Regions from separate parts of the Pradoshia sp. Z3_51 genome, predicted to be linked through region 1. Evidence: predicted binding sites of a transcription regulator. Region 1 holds the regulator's gene; the other holds the start of a gene.
What was found. The regulator Rex, encoded in region 1, represses fermentation and respiration genes when NADH is low (regulators of the CRP and FNR family bind a similar motif). The targets are predictions, from matches to a motif close to TTGTGAAATATTTCACAA.

Region 1 (7,864 bases):
CTCAATCAACCTATACTATTCATAGGCAATGATGTTCCTATTCATATCGAGGCCCTAACAGAAATTCTTGGAGATAAGGCTATTATGGCACCTTTATCGTTGCATCAGGCCAGGCCGGGTGAATTAGCATTGCATGGCATGAATCTGCCTGGTGATGATATCCACACCTTTGTCCCCAATTACGTACGTTTAGCAGAAGCTGAGGCGAAATGGTTAGAAGCTCAAGAGAAACAGAGGGAAGAGTAATGAATCAGACGATTACATTTCGTAAGATGACTATAGAGGATCTTGATAGTGTGATTGAGGTAGAGCATGCTTCTTTTACTTTGCCATGGAGCAAAGAAGCTTTTTATAATGAGCTGATGAACAATCAATATGCGTATTATTTGGTAGCAGAGGACCAGGGGAAAGTAATTGGTTATTGCGGTACTTGGTTCATCCTCGATGAGGGCCATATCACGAATATTGCCGTATTGCCGGAATGGAGAGGCAAAAAAATCGGGGAAGAATTAATGGTACGTATGTTGGGCAAGGCACAAAGCATGGGAGTGAAAAGAATGACTCTCGAGGTACGGATCGGAAACCAAACTGCTCAAAGTCTCTATCGAAAATTGGGCTTTAAAGACGGTGGCATAAGAAAGTTTTATTATACAGACAATATGGAAGATGCATTAGTAATGTGGGTGGAATTATGGTGAATAAAGAAAATCAAATCATATTAGGTATAGAAACCAGCTGTGATGAAACCGCAGCAGCAGTAATAAAAAATGGCCGAGAAATTCTTTCAAATGTTGTAGCTTCTCAAATCGAGAGCCATAAACGTTTTGGTGGAGTCGTTCCTGAAATTGCTTCAAGGCATCATGTTGAAGCAATTACCCTTGTAGTTGAAGAGGCATTGGAGAAAGCAGAAATCTCTTGGGATGATCTTGATGGAATTGCGGTTACTGAAGGTCCTGGGTTAGTGGGAGCTCTCTTAATAGGCGTAAATGCGGCAAAAGCATTGGCTTTTGCTCATGGAATTCCACTTATTAATGTACATCATATCGCTGGACATATATATGCAAACAGAATTCTCACTGAGTTTTCCTTTCCCCTCCTTGCATTGGTTGTATCCGGTGGCCATACGGAGCTGGTGTTGATGAAGGAGCATGGAGCTTTTGACGTTATAGGGGAAACAAGAGATGATGCAGCCGGTGAAGCATATGATAAAGTAGCTCGTACGCTAAAGCTACCTTATCCGGGCGGCCCTCATATTGATCGACTGGCGCATGAAGGTCAGCCAACAGTTAAACTGCCTCGTGCATGGCTAGAAGAGGATTCATATGATTTCAGTTTCAGCGGATTAAAATCGGCTGTTATAAATACATTGCATAATGCCAACCAAAAAGGTGAAGTGTTAGCTCCTGAGGATCTGGCTTGCAGCTTTCAGGAAAGTGTAATTGATGTCTTAGTAACTAAAACCGTAAAAGCAGCAGAAGAGTTCCAGGTGAAACAAGTACTGTTAGCCGGCGGGGTTGCTGCCAATAAAGGATTAAGAACTAAATTAGAAAAAGCTTTTATAGACAAAAAGGAAGTAGAATTGATTATACCTCCACTTTATTTATGTACAGATAATGCAGCAATGATTGCTGCAGCAGGTAGTATTGCATTTGAAAAAGGCAAACGAGCTGCCATGGACTTAAATGCAAATCCAGGATTGATATTGGAATAAAAAATGAGGCTGGGACATAACTAAATTTGCTGTGTCCAAAACCGAACGATGTATTGAATTTTTATTAAACTAAATAGAAAAAGCCGAACTATTATTAATAATGCTTAAACTGCACTTTATAATAGTTCGGCTTTTTTAGTTGCTGGAAACCTTTTGTCCCAGCCTTATTTTATTGGTAAAAAAATTGATTGAAAAGTAAAAGCACTCGAATAATTGTGGATAACTACATGTTATCAACAGATTCTGTGGATAAAAGATTTGAAATCTGTGGATAATGTGGAAAAATCAAAACAAACCTTATTTTATAACTTTTTTAATGTGGATAAAAATGTTGATAAAAACCAAGTCATCCCTAACTTGGTTTTTTATCTTGATTTATTCGTCTTGTAGAGAAGTCCACTCTTCCATTAATGCTTCCAATTCTTCTTCAGTTGCTGTAAGAGTTGTCTGGATTTCCAATGATTTCTCATGGTCCTGATAGATTTCCGGATCACATAATTGTGTATTTAAATCGGATATCCGTGTATCAAGTTCTTCAATGGTAGTTTCAATTTCTGCGATACGTCTTTGGCGTTGGCGCTCTTTCTTTTTAAGCTCCTTGTCCTCCTGATAAGTAGTTTTATCTGAAACAGGGCGATTGTTGGAGATAGAATCCGCTGGTTTTTCCAGTTCAGCGAGTTCCGCTTGTTCTTGTTTTTTCTGAATATAGTAGTCATAATCTCCCAAGTATTCAATTGTACCATCTGCTTTCATTTCCAATACTTTATCGGCAATTCGATTGATAAAGTAACGGTCATGGGATACAAAGAGGAGAGTGCCTGAATAATCAACCAGTGCATTTTCAAGCACTAATTTACTGTCCAAATCCAAGTGGTTGGTCGGCTCATCTAAAATTAAAAGGTTGGCTTTTTGCATCATTAATTTTGAAAGAGCCAGCCGTGCTTTTTCACCACCGCTCAAGGTAGAGACAGTTTTCATTACATCGTCTCCGCTGAATAGAAAGTTCCCTAATATGGATCGGATATCCTTTTCAGGTTGGTTGGGGAAGTCATCCCACAACTCATTTAGCACAGTTTTGTTGGACGATAGATTAGCCTGCTCTTGATCATAATATCCGAGTGTCACATTGGCACCGAGCTGAAAGTCTCCATGCAAAGCTGGAATTCTGTCAATCAATGTTTTTAATAAAGTAGATTTCCCTACTCCATTCGGACCAATCAGTGCAATGCTTTCTCCTCTAGTTATTCTAAAGTTCAAGTGGCTGGCGACAGGTGCTTCATATCCAATAGACAAATCATTTGCATGAAGGACTTCATTACCACTTTGCCTTTCAATCTCAAAGGTAAAATTAGCTGATTTTTCATCGCCCAAGGGCCGATCCATCACTTCCATACGCTGCAGGGCCTTTTGCCGGCTCTGGGCCCGTTTAGTTGTAGATGCTCTGGCCATGTTTCTTTGGACAAAATCTTTTAATTTTGCAATCTCATCCTGCTGCTTTTCATAAAGCTTTGCATTACGTTCATATTCCTCTGCCTTTTGCTCTAAGTATCTGCTGTAATTCCCTGTATATTTCTTAATTGATGTTCGGGAAAGCTCCATGACTTGATGGACAACCTTATCAAGAAAATAACGATCATGGGAAACAATGAGGATAGCTCCAGGATATGATTGAAGGTAGCCTTCGAGCCAGCCTAATGTATCGATATCAAGATGGTTGGTCGGCTCGTCCAGAATCAGTAAATCAGGTTTCGTTAATAATAATTTACCTAGTGCAAGCCTGGTTTTTTGGCCGCCGCTTAAGGAATTAATAGATGTAGTATAATCATAATCTGAGAAACGCAAACCGTGTAAAACAGAACGTACATCTGCTTCCATTTGGTAACCGCCAGAATTTTTAAATTCCTCCTGGAGACGATCGTAATCTTTTAATACCCGGTTATATTTTTGTTCATCATTGTAGACAGAAGGATCAGCCATAGATTTTTCCAATAATCTCAATTCATCTTCTTGTTTTTGTAAGCCTTCAAAAACAGAGATCATTTCATCCCAAATAGAGCGGTCGGATTGAAGACCGGTATTCTGAGCCAAATAACCAATCGAAACATCTTTTGGCTTATAGATCTCGCCACTGTCATGTGAAAGGTGCCCGGCAATAATTTTAAGCAGGGTAGATTTACCGGCACCGTTTCTGCCAACAAGTGCAATACGGTCTTTCGTTTGAACTTCGAGCTTAATTGTAGATAAAATTGCTTCAGCTCCATAATATTTGGATACATTATTAACTTGTAAAATAATCATATTCTCACCTCAAGAAGTACATACCTTAAGTGTAGCCTACTCTTGATAAGCACCGCAACTTAATAGAAAATTTGTGAATACTCACACAAAAATTACCAAAAATGATAGAAATATTATAGAATAGGAATAGGAGAATAAACTTTCAGTGAATTTACGTGCTTTATTAATCAGGAAAGATCCCATATGATTGGTATCGCGGAGGTAACCTGGAAACAATCAGAACCGCTAGTCCTAGTATTTTGCTCGAATATAAAATTAACGAATCATTGATAAAAAAGCGGCGTATTATACATAGCTAAGATAGTTAGAATTATGGTAGTGAAGAAAACTTCTGATATAATTTCTATGTGGTACCCGGGCACTCCAAGGATTAGATATTGATTTTATATGGAAAAAAGCTGAAAATATGAATAGATTAATTATTCGTATAATCTTAAAAACGAAAGTAAGAAATAACAGCTGTTTCAGCAATACTTGATTAACCTTATATGTTATGTGCAAAGCAATCGAAAAATCAATGGTTATTGAAGGAAACTATTTTCATTGGAAAACCGGGGGGTAAAACCAGTCGGGATTATCAAAGGCAGTTTTGATATATGGAGTAACGATTGACAAGAAAGAATAGGGAGAAGGGAATTAATTTTGCAGGAAAATACTAAAATACCGCAGGCTACAGCCAAACGACTTCCATTATATTATCGTTTTATACAAAATCTACACGCGTCAGGAAAACTACGAGTTTCTTCCGCAGAACTAAGTGAAGCTGTTAAAGTAGATTCAGCTACTATACGAAGAGATTTCTCGTACTTTGGTGCTTTAGGTAAAAAAGGGTATGGTTACAATGTTAATTATCTATTATCCTTCTTTAGAAAAACTCTCGATCAAGATGAGATTACAAAGGTAGCTCTAATTGGAGTCGGGAATCTAGGTACAGCTTTCTTAAATTATAATTTTATGAAAAATAATAATACAAAGATTGAAATGGCGTTTGATGTTTCTCCTGATAAAGTAGGAACCCTTATAGGGGATGTTCCGCTCTATCATATGGATGAACTGGAGAAAAAACTTGAAAAGCAAGATATTAGTGTAGCTATTTTAACAGTTCCATCACAGGTTGCCCAATCTATTACAGATCGTTTAGTGGCTGCGAACATTAAGGCTATTTTAAACTTTACACCGGCACGTCTGAATGTGCCAGACAGCATTCGTGTCCATCATATTGACCTTGCAGTCGAATTGCAATCATTAGTATATTTTCTTAAACATTATCCATCCGGAAATACGGAAGATACAGAATAAAAAATCTCGAAGGTTTTCCCTCCGAGATTTTTTTTGTTATTCTTTTGGTTTTTCACTTTTCATTTTCTTTATTTGCTTATGAATCATCACCAAGCGGATTCCTGAACCAACATCAAGTGTAGCCAGTATGATCAGGAAATAGGTAAAGAAATCCCAACCGCTGCGTGATACATTTTGAACAGCAAAAAATATAAAAATAGCACCTAAAATTAAGTAAGTCGTTGCCATATACAACGGTGAACGTCTCATAACAAACCTCCGATAAAGCTTTGAACTTTATTAAGCTCTTCCATATTTTTTAATATATCATCTTTGTAAAGTGATTGTACGATTACAACTAATGTATTCATAGTAATGTGGGCAAAAATAGGAACAAGGATTCTCTTTGTTTTAACATATAAATAAGCAAATGTGAATCCCATTGCTGTATAAAGCAGGATATGTACAAATTCCATGTGAGCAACGGCAAAGATCAGTGAACTGATTAACGCGCTCAGGAAGAAATTCAATCGCTTGTGTAATGTGCCAAAGATAATTTTCCTAAAGACAATCTCTTCTAAAAATGGCCCAAGTACAGAACTGACTACCATAACAAGCGGTACTGCCTCAATGAGACCGAGTATATTCTGTGTATTTTCAGACCCGGTAGGAATACCAATAATTCGTTCGATATTACCAGCTATAGATTGTGAAAACAAAGCAAGAAATACTCCGCCAATTGCCCAGCCGATCGAAGCTCCCACACTTGCCTGATCGCCTAAGCTTCTATTATTTTTTTCATATCTCAGTAGGACTAGAGTAATGATAGAAGCCAGAATAAAGCTTATAACAATCCAATACCCTGCAGCCAATACTTCTATCCGTTCCGCGGGGATATTCGTGTTCGATAAGAAAACCAGCATAATTGGGATACCAAGAATAGAAGAAAATTGCATGGCAATATAGGTAATGAGAATTGACCAGTAATATTTTTTCAAATAGAAAAACTCCCTTAATCTTTTATATAGATATTAGATTGCGCATATCTTTAATTTTAACCGTTTTTACCTCATAGTTACAATTGCGAAACATTTTCCTTCTCTTCATCTACCAAACTGAAATAAAAAGGATATTTAGACCTTATTTGGGTAAGATAAATAAATGGTGATAAAATTTAAAAATTTTAACTAATATTACTTGCAAATCATTGGTTCTTTATTTAAACTATAAATTGTGTTAGCACTCAACGATGATGAGTGCTAATAAAAATGGAGATAACTTTAAGGAGGTAGTTTTACTTGTTAAAGCCACTAGGAGATCGCGTTGTGATTGAACTTGTCGCACAAGAGGAAAAAACTGCAAGCGGCATCGTGTTACCAGACACTGCCAAAGAAAAACCATCTGAAGGCAAAATTGTAGCGGTAGGAACAGGCCGTGTCCTTGAGAATGGTGAGCGAGTAGGATTGGAAGTATCTGAAGGCGATCATATTATCTTCTCTAAATATTCAGGTACAGAAATTAAATACGAAGGTAAAGAATACTTAATTTTACGTGAAAGCGACATTTTGGCCGTTATTGCTTAACGAAAATGTCGATTAAAAAATAAGACATAACAAAAAAATCGAGGAGGTAATTTACGTATGGCAAAAGATATTAAATTTAGTGAAGAAGCTCGCCGCGCTATGTTACGTGGGGTAGATGCATTAGCTGATACAGTAAAAGTTACACTTGGACCAAAAGGACGTAACGTTGTTCTTGAAAAGAAATTCGGTTCCCCACTTATCACAAATGATGGTGTAACAATCGCAAAAGAAATCGAGCTTGAAGACGCGTTTGAAAACATGGGTGCTAAATTGGTTGCAGAAGTAGCAAGCAAAACAAATGAAATTGCTGGTGACGGTACAACTACTGCAACAGTTCTTGCCCAAGCTATGATTCGTGAAGGATTGAAAAACGTAACAGCTGGCGCTAACCCAATGGGCGTTCGTAAAGGGATTGAAAAAGCTGTTTCTGTTGCAATTGAAGAATTACAAGCAATCTCCAAACCAATCGAAGGCAAAGAATCCATTGCACAAGTTGCTGCGATTTCTTCTGCTGACGAAGAAGTTGGCGCTCTAATTGCTGAAGCAATGGAACGCGTTGGTAACGACGGAGTTATCACAATCGAAGAATCCAAAGGATTTACAACTGAACTAGATGTAGTAGAAGGTATGCAATTCGACCGTGGATATTCTTCTCCATACATGGTAACAGATTCCGATAAAATGGAAGCTGTACTAGAAAATCCATACATCTTGATCACAGATAAGAAAATCTCTAACATCCAGGAAGTACTTCCTGTCCTTGAACAAGTTGTTCAACAAGGTAAACCTTTATTGCTAATCGCTGAGGATGTTGAAGGTGAAGCACAAGCAACTCTAGTTGTGAACAAACTTCGCGGAACATTCAATGCAGTAGCTGTTAAAGCTCCTGGATTCGGTGACCGTCGTAAAGCTATGCTTGAAGACATCGCTGCATTAACTGGCGGTGAAGTAATCACTGAAGAACTAGGCCGTGACCTTAAATCTGCTACATTAA
Region 2 (7,864 bases), on a different contig from region 1:
ATTATGCAGGAATTTGATTCGGCAAGTAAAGAATTATATAAATCAGGTGGTTCAAAACCAAAAATAAACGAATTATTAAAGAAAGAAAAAGAGTTAACTCGCCGACTTAATGATTCGCAAATGCTCGCCAGACAATGGATGCAGCTGGAGGATGATTATCTTCATGGTAAGAAACAGCTGGATGAATTAAGAGAGCATTACCTCCAGGTAGACGCAACTCTAAAAAAATTATCGAAGTTAAACCAAGCTGCTCCTATTCTTATTGAAAGAGACAGATTAATAGAGCAACAAAAGAGCTTCACTGAAGTTCCGGATTTACCCAACGATTTTAATTTACAAAGAGAAAATGTATTAAATGAATTAAAACATGCTGATGAAAATGCCAAAATATCCAATACAGAAATAATGGCGCTTGAAGAGAAGTTAGCCAAACTGGATATCGATGAAAAACTTTTAACATGTGAGTCTAGGATTCAATCTCTTTTCAGCCAAGTTGGTGCATACGAGAAAGAGAATAAAGACTTACATGTAAATGAGGCAAAGGCTGAGCAGGCACTCAATCGGATGAACGATATTCTCCTTAAGCTGGGCTATAGTAGGGTAGATAGTGTCAATATTGAGGATTTTAGAATTGCCATTTCTCGCAAAGAAAAAATCCGTATGCTTTATAAGCAATATGGGATTTTACATGAAACGATAAAAGAAATAAATAAACGACATGAAAGTCTAAAGGAAACTGTTGCTTTAAAGCGTGCGGAATTGGAAGGTTTTGGAGAAGTAAAGAATATTGCCAAGCTTAAACTTGTGCTTGACCATGCCCAGATAGAAGGAAATATTGAAAAAACCATAGATGTTTTATCAGAGGAAATGAAGGATCTTAAAGACAAATCAATGGAAGAGCTAAACTATTTACCACTATGGGATGGTTCGGTAGAGGAGTTTGATTCCTTTTACATTTCCATTTTAGAAGAAACTATTAATCAGTACATCGGGCAACTTGAAAGATTTAATGAAGATAAAACAAATTTAGAGCGCAGTATTAAGGTTGAAAAAACGATTATTTTGGAAGCGGAGAAATCGATTGCTGAATTAGAAGCCTTGTCTGTTATTCCTACAGAAGATGATTTAGAGAGAACCCGTCAGATTCGCGACCATGGTTGGAGCTTAATTAAGAATAAACTTAAAGGTGAAGACATTGATCGTGAAGCAATTAAGGAATACTGCAGTCAGCAAGAGGTAGAAGAAAAATTTGAGCATGATTTAAAAACAACGGATGAACTTTCAGATACTATGTGGAAAGAATCTGCAAAGGTGGGCATGAAGAATAAGTCGTTGCAGGATATAAAGAGATCTGAAACCAAAATTGCAGCTGCAGAGACACAGCTGCAGTTCCTTAAAGATGAGATGAATCTGTTTTTTCAACAGTGGAATGAGCTATGGCAGCCGTTCGGTATTGAGCCATTATCGCCAACTGAAATGAAAGAATGGGTAAGAAAATACACGGTTATTAAGCAGAATCAAGGCGAATATAAAAAGAAACAGAAACTTTGGGATGAGCTGACAGAAAAACGATTGGCTATCAAAAGCCGTTTATACCTTGCCCTGTCAGAAGTAATCGATGATCTAGATACTCAAGTGTCAGAATGGACACTCACAGACTTAATAAGAGAAGCAAATAGAGTAGTCCATTTAGCAACAGAGCGTTTCAATGAGAAGAATTCATTGGAAAAAGAGTGGAAGAGCAAGGCTGCTGATCTTAAACAAATCGAGCAGGAGCTGGCGAGCAAGCAAAGTGAATTAGTCAATTGGAGAGAAGCATGGGAGGATGCTACTAAACCCTTGCAAGTTGAAAGTCAGGCTCCGATTGATTACACAATGGAAAGGCTTGATAAGTACAATGAATTGACTACTACGTATGATGAATGGGCAGATATCAATAGCAAAGCAAAAGCTGGCATGTTATTTGTACAGGATTATGTAGATCATATCAGAATTGTAGCTAACACGTTACAGTTACCTGAACCAATAAATATCCAATCCTTTATCTATGATTTAACGAATCAGTTGCAGGAGCAGAAAAAGTGTAAGCAAAATCAACTCGAATGGCAAGGACAATTGGATAAACGGAAAAAAGAATATCGGTTAGCGAAGGATAAGAAAGAGATGGCGCTTAATCGTCTTGATGAATTGTTACAGACAGCAAGTGTAAAGACCATCGAGGAAATGCAAATTATTGAAGATAAATATCGACAAAAGCAAAAGCTGTCTGCAGAACTGATCAATCTGGAGAAGGTGTTACTTGAGATTGGCAATGGCTTATCGATTCAAGAAATGAAGGATGAAATAGACAAGCTTGATTTAGATTTTATGGAAAGTGAAATGGCAGAATTAAAGGCAGAGCTTGCAGATTTGGAAGAGAAAAGAACGGAACAGAACCAAATCTTTGGTGTATGCAGAAAAGAATATGAAGAAAAGATTAAGGGAAATTCATATGCAGCTGTTCAGGCCGCAGAAGAAAGAGAAAGTATCCTGGCTGAGCTCGCAGAATTGACCGATCAATATGTCCAAAAAAAATTAGCTACATTTGTATTACAGAAGGGAATAGAATATTTCCGTTCCGAAAATCAAAATCCGATTTTAACAAAAGCATCAAAACTGTTTGCAAAATTAACACTGAACTCCTTTGAAGGATTGACTGTTGATTATAATGAAAAGGATGAAGAAGTACTACTGGGTTTAAGAAATAACGAGAAAATTGGAATAGACGCGATGAGTGATGGAACAAAAGATCAATTGTATTTATCCTTAAGAGTTGCAAGCATAGAAAAATATTGTGAGGAAAATGAACCTATTCCATTTATTGTCGATGATATTCTTGTTCACTTTGATAATGAACGTTCAAAAATTACGTTATCTATCTTAAAAGAATTATCGAAAAAAACTCAAGTTATCTTTTTCACTCATCATTATCATTTATTGGATTTGTTGGAGGAAACATTGTCGCATGAGGAGTATCAATTGATTCACATTCATAAAGAGGCCGTCATGAGCTGAAATTAAAAGAAGACCAATTCAAACTTTATGAATTGGTCTTCTTTTTCTTGGTTCACTTTATTATTTTGTATTTTCTTTCTCAGTGATTTCAGAGATTTTATTCATGTTGTCCTGTAATTGAAGCTTTGTGCTTGATTTACTTAAGAACTGATATAACATTCCTACAAATATTGCTCCACCGACAATATTACCCAAAGTAACAGGAATCAAATTGTAGATGGCATTTCCGATTGTAATGGTATCAGGATGTGGTGATACTAATGCAATTGAGAATAATGATAAGTTTGCAATGCTATGTTCAAAGCCTGATGAGAAGAATAAAAATACAACTGCAATCATCATTGCCATTTTAGCTCCGTCACCTTTTACTTGGCTAGGCAAGTAACAAGCTAAACAAACAAGCCAGTTACAAAGGATTCCTTTAAAGAATAAAGCTGAAACAGATCCATGCATTTTATAAGAAACAATTTCGTGCATTAAATGCTCGTTTGGAATGTGGCTGAATATGCCTGTAAGGTAAAATAAAATGGCAAAGAAGATTGCCCCAACAGCATTGCCAAGATAACAAGCGCCCCAGTTTCGGCCTAAATCTCTGAGAGTTACCTCATTACGCATATAAGCGACAGTGAAATAAGCGGTATTACCGGTAAATAGCTCTGCCCCACCGTAAATAATGAGTATTAATGCGATACCAAAGAAAAGTGCCGGGAATAGGTATGCAAAAGGTGAGTCGGCTACCCTGAAATATTCTCCTGTTCTAAAGCAGGTAATGATTACAAACCCTACAAATATTCCTGCCATCATCGCTCTTAAGAAATAATGAAGAGGAAAATGGTCTAACAGCCTTTTCTTTTTCTTTGCAAGGGCAACTAAATACTGTAATCCTTGTTCTTCCATGATGTTAAATTCCTCCTATGCTGAAAAAACGTCTACTAAATAAACTACTATGACTTCTATAATTAATCAATAAGCTTGTGAAATTATTCACTTTTCTGATAGCCTCTTTTATTCAAATAAGGTAAACTTGCGTAAATCTTGTGATTATCTTCCACCGAATACGGGTAAGGTAAGTATAAGGATGGTGATTATCTTGAAAAGTAAAATCTTAAAAAGAGTTATTGCAGCAGCTGCACCTTTCGTGATCAGCTATATTACAAAAAAATTAACCAATAAGAAAAAAGTAGCTTAAAGGACGGGCAATAATGCTCGTTTTTTTTATGTTATCTTACCTTGCCCCAAAGAATTGCGAAATACTTAAACGGACACTAATTGACTGTAATTCACTACATATGAGAAAATATGACTGTTTGATTAAAACTTATGATTCGCCTATTCACATATTATTTTTTTACATGGTATATTTGATAAGATGGATTTTGATTTTAATAAGAATTGTTAAAGTGGTTATTTTCTTTTTACAACATCAAAGTATCATTGGAGATGTAGATCCAAGATGAATAGATTTATGAAGTTTTACTATATATAAAAGGATGGCTTACATGACAAATTTAAAAGAACAGATAGAATCAAGAAGAACCTTTGCAATTATTTCTCACCCTGACGCAGGTAAAACGACGTTAACAGAAAAGTTGCTCTTATTTGGTGGCGCAATCCGTGACGCTGGAACTGTAAAAGGACGTAAAACCGGTAAATATGCGACAAGCGACTGGATGGAAATTGAGAAGCAGCGTGGAATTTCCGTAACCTCTAGTGTTATGCAGTTTGACTATAATGGGACCCGTGTTAATATCCTCGACACACCTGGACACCAAGATTTCAGTGAAGATACGTACCGTACATTAATGGCTGTTGATAGCGCAGTTATGATTATTGATGCTGCCAAAGGGATTGAAGCACAAACATTGAAATTATTTAAGGTTTGTCGCATGAGAGGAATTCCTATTTTCACATTTATTAATAAAATGGATCGCCAAGGTAAATTGCCGCTTGAGCTATTGGCTGAGTTGGAGGAAGTGCTTGGAATAGAATCCTATCCAATGAACTGGCCAATCGGGATGGGTAAAGACTTCTTCGGTATTTATGACCGTTATTATAACCGAATTGAAATGTTTAAGGCTGAAGATGAAGAGAGATACTTAAAATTGAATGAAGAAGGCGAAGTAGAAGATGAAAATCACTCTATTGTTGAGTCTCCTTTATATGAGCAAACATTGGAAGAAGTGTTATTGTTAAATGAAGCAGGAAATGAATTTTCGCGTGAAAAAGTCAGAAATGGTGAATTAATTCCTGTATTCTTTGGAAGTGCCCTTACTAATTTTGGCGTTCAGACATTTTTGGATACGTATTTAGAGTTTGCGCCAAAGCCTCAGCCAAGACCATCATCCGTGGGGCCGGTTGAACCCGTTCAGGATACTTTTTCAGGATTTATATTTAAAATCCAAGCAAATATGAATCCGATGCACCGTGACCGAATTGCCTTTTTGCGCATTTGCTCAGGTAAGTTTGAACGTGGGATGACTGTTCAATTAAGCCGAACAGGCAAGCCTATGAAACTTAATAATTCAACACAATTTCTTGCAGAGGAAAGAAACAATATTGCTGAAGCAGTAGCAGGAGATATTATCGGATTATATGATACAGGAACCTATCAGATTGGTGATACGCTAACTTCAGGAAAAGAAGCATTTTCTTTCGAACGTCTGCCACAATTTACACCTGAAATGTTTGTACGTGTCAGCGCTAAAAATGTATTAAAACAAAAGCATTTTCACAAGGGAATTAATCAGCTTGTACAGGAAGGTGCCATTCAATTATTTAAAACAGTTGGGATTGAATCCTATATTCTTGGAGCAGTCGGACAGTTACAGTTTGAGGTATTTGAGCACCGTATGAAAAATGAGTATAATACAGAAGTTATCATGGAAAGAATGGGTGACAAGATTGCCCGTTGGACAACGAATGAAAAAATCGATGAAAAGCTTTCAAGTTCAAGAAGTCTTTTGGTACGCGATCGCTATGATCAATATGCTTTCTTATTCGAAAATGACTTTGCACTGCGTTGGTTCCAGGAAAAAAATCCTTCTATAGAACTATATAATCCAATGGATCAGCACGAACGTTAACTAAATTTAAGCAGGATTTAGCCTATATAGGGTTAAATCCTGCTTTTTTCTGTTATATAACAATTAACCGTTGACATATTTTTCTAAATATTCTTACAATAGTGGAAAGAAGATTAGGAGAGTGAAACAATGAAACATGTCTATTTTTTTACCGGGTTTCCAGGTTTTATTTCAAATCAACTAATAAGAGAGCTAAAAAAACAGGATCAGTTATTTAATAAAGTGATTGCTATTGTACTGCCGTCTGTGTGGCATAAGGCTGTCAGTGAAAGATTAAAAATTATAAACGAGTTCAATTTAGATGAAAATCAGTTTATCCTTATTGAAGGAGACATCACCAAACCCGGTTTAAACATCAGTAAAAAAGAAAGCGGTTTCAAAAAGGGAGAAATTACCCATTTTTTTCACTTAGCTGCGATTTATGATTTAGCTGTTCCAAAAAATATAGCCTATTTGGTGAATGTCGATGGAACACACAATGTAAATGATTATGTATTGACCCTTCCTAACCTATTGAGGTATACCTATTTTAGTACAGCTTATGTAGCTGGAAGACGTGAAGGAAAGCTGTATGAGCATGAATTAATTAAACCAGATAAATTTAAAAATTATTATGAAGAAACCAAATATGAAGCAGAAGTCCTTGTTCGAAAGATTATGGATCATGTTCCTGTTACAGTCATTCGGCCGGGTATCGTAAAAGGAAATACCCTAACTGGAGAAACCATTAAATTTGACGGCCCATATTTTATATTAAATTTCCTCGACAGAATCAGATACCTTCCAATTATCCCTAATATAACTAAGTCAACCTGTGTGATCAATTTGGTTCCTGTTGACTATATAATAAAAGCAACAGCTTATTTAACTTTAAGCCCTAAAGGTGCTGGAAAAACATATCATTTAACGGATCCTAATCCATATACGGTTACAGATATTTATAAGTTGTTTTTGAAAGGGTATAATGGAAAACGACCAATTGGGTATTTGCCGTTCGGGCTGACGAAAATGGCTTTATCAATCAAGCCAATAAGAAAGTTTCTGGGTGTGGAAGTTGAATCACTTGATTATTTCACCTGGAAAGGAGAATTTGATTGTGTACAGGCACAGGCTGATTTAGCTGAAGGAGGCATTGTATGTCCTGATTTTAAGGAAGGTGTAGTGCCAATGGTTGAATATTATAGAGCCAATAAGAACAATCGGGCGTTTCATATAGAGATTACATAATTAGAGGAGGAACAAAGTTGGAAGCCTTGAAAGAAATGGTAAATGTATATGCTCCTGCAACGGGAGAACTGATTATGCAGTATGAGGAGATGCCGGCTAGTCAAGCTGGTGAAATAATGAATAAATCCAAAGGGGCTTTTCTTTCGTGGTCACAATTAGATATAGACGAACGTTTACGCTATCTAAAGCAGTTGCGGCATACGATTGTGAATAGACTTGATGAAATTGCTGAGCTCATTTCAAAGGATACAGGGAAAGTCAAAACAGATGCATTAGTGGCTGATATCATGCCTGCCCTCGATGCTATTAGTCATATTGAAAAACATGCGAAAAAAACATTTAAGGCACAAAAGGTTCGTACACCTTTTTTGTTAATGGGTCATAAATCGAGTATTCATTATATGCCAAGAGGCTCTGTGCTTGTTATCTCACCATGGAATTATCCATTCCTTTTGGCTATGGTTCCTGTTGTATCCGCGCTTGCAGGCGGTAATACGGTT

Region 2: a site for Rex is predicted at 4,027-4,044, ahead of AC4BHA_RS04420 (formate/nitrite transporter family protein). Genes of this name have one in related genera too.

What each region holds. Positions count from the first base shown of each region.
Region 1 is NZ_JBZAJC010000012.1:79,612-87,475, reverse strand. It holds gene tsaB (tRNA (adenosine(37)-N6)-threonylcarbamoyltransferase complex dimerization subunit type 1 TsaB) at 1-246, shown strand, start outside; gene rimI (ribosomal protein S18-alanine N-acetyltransferase) at 246-698, shown strand; gene tsaD (tRNA (adenosine(37)-N6)-threonylcarbamoyltransferase complex transferase subunit TsaD) at 692-1,711, shown strand; gene AC4BHA_RS16520 (ABC-F family ATP-binding cassette domain-containing protein) at 2,087-4,009, opposite strand; gene AC4BHA_RS16515 (redox-sensing transcriptional repressor Rex) at 4,649-5,308, shown strand; gene AC4BHA_RS16510 (YdiK family protein) at 5,345-5,557, opposite strand; gene AC4BHA_RS16505 (CPBP family intramembrane glutamic endopeptidase) at 5,554-6,285, opposite strand; gene groES (co-chaperone GroES) at 6,586-6,870, shown strand; gene groL (chaperonin GroEL) at 6,928-7,864, shown strand, end outside.
Region 2 is NZ_JBZAJC010000002.1:165,339-173,202, forward strand. It holds gene AC4BHA_RS04415 (AAA family ATPase) at 1-3,054, shown strand, start outside; gene AC4BHA_RS04420 (formate/nitrite transporter family protein) at 3,115-3,951, opposite strand; gene AC4BHA_RS04425 (peptide chain release factor 3) at 4,554-6,137, shown strand; gene AC4BHA_RS04430 (SDR family oxidoreductase) at 6,267-7,364, shown strand; gene AC4BHA_RS04435 (aldehyde dehydrogenase family protein) at 7,382-7,864, shown strand, end outside.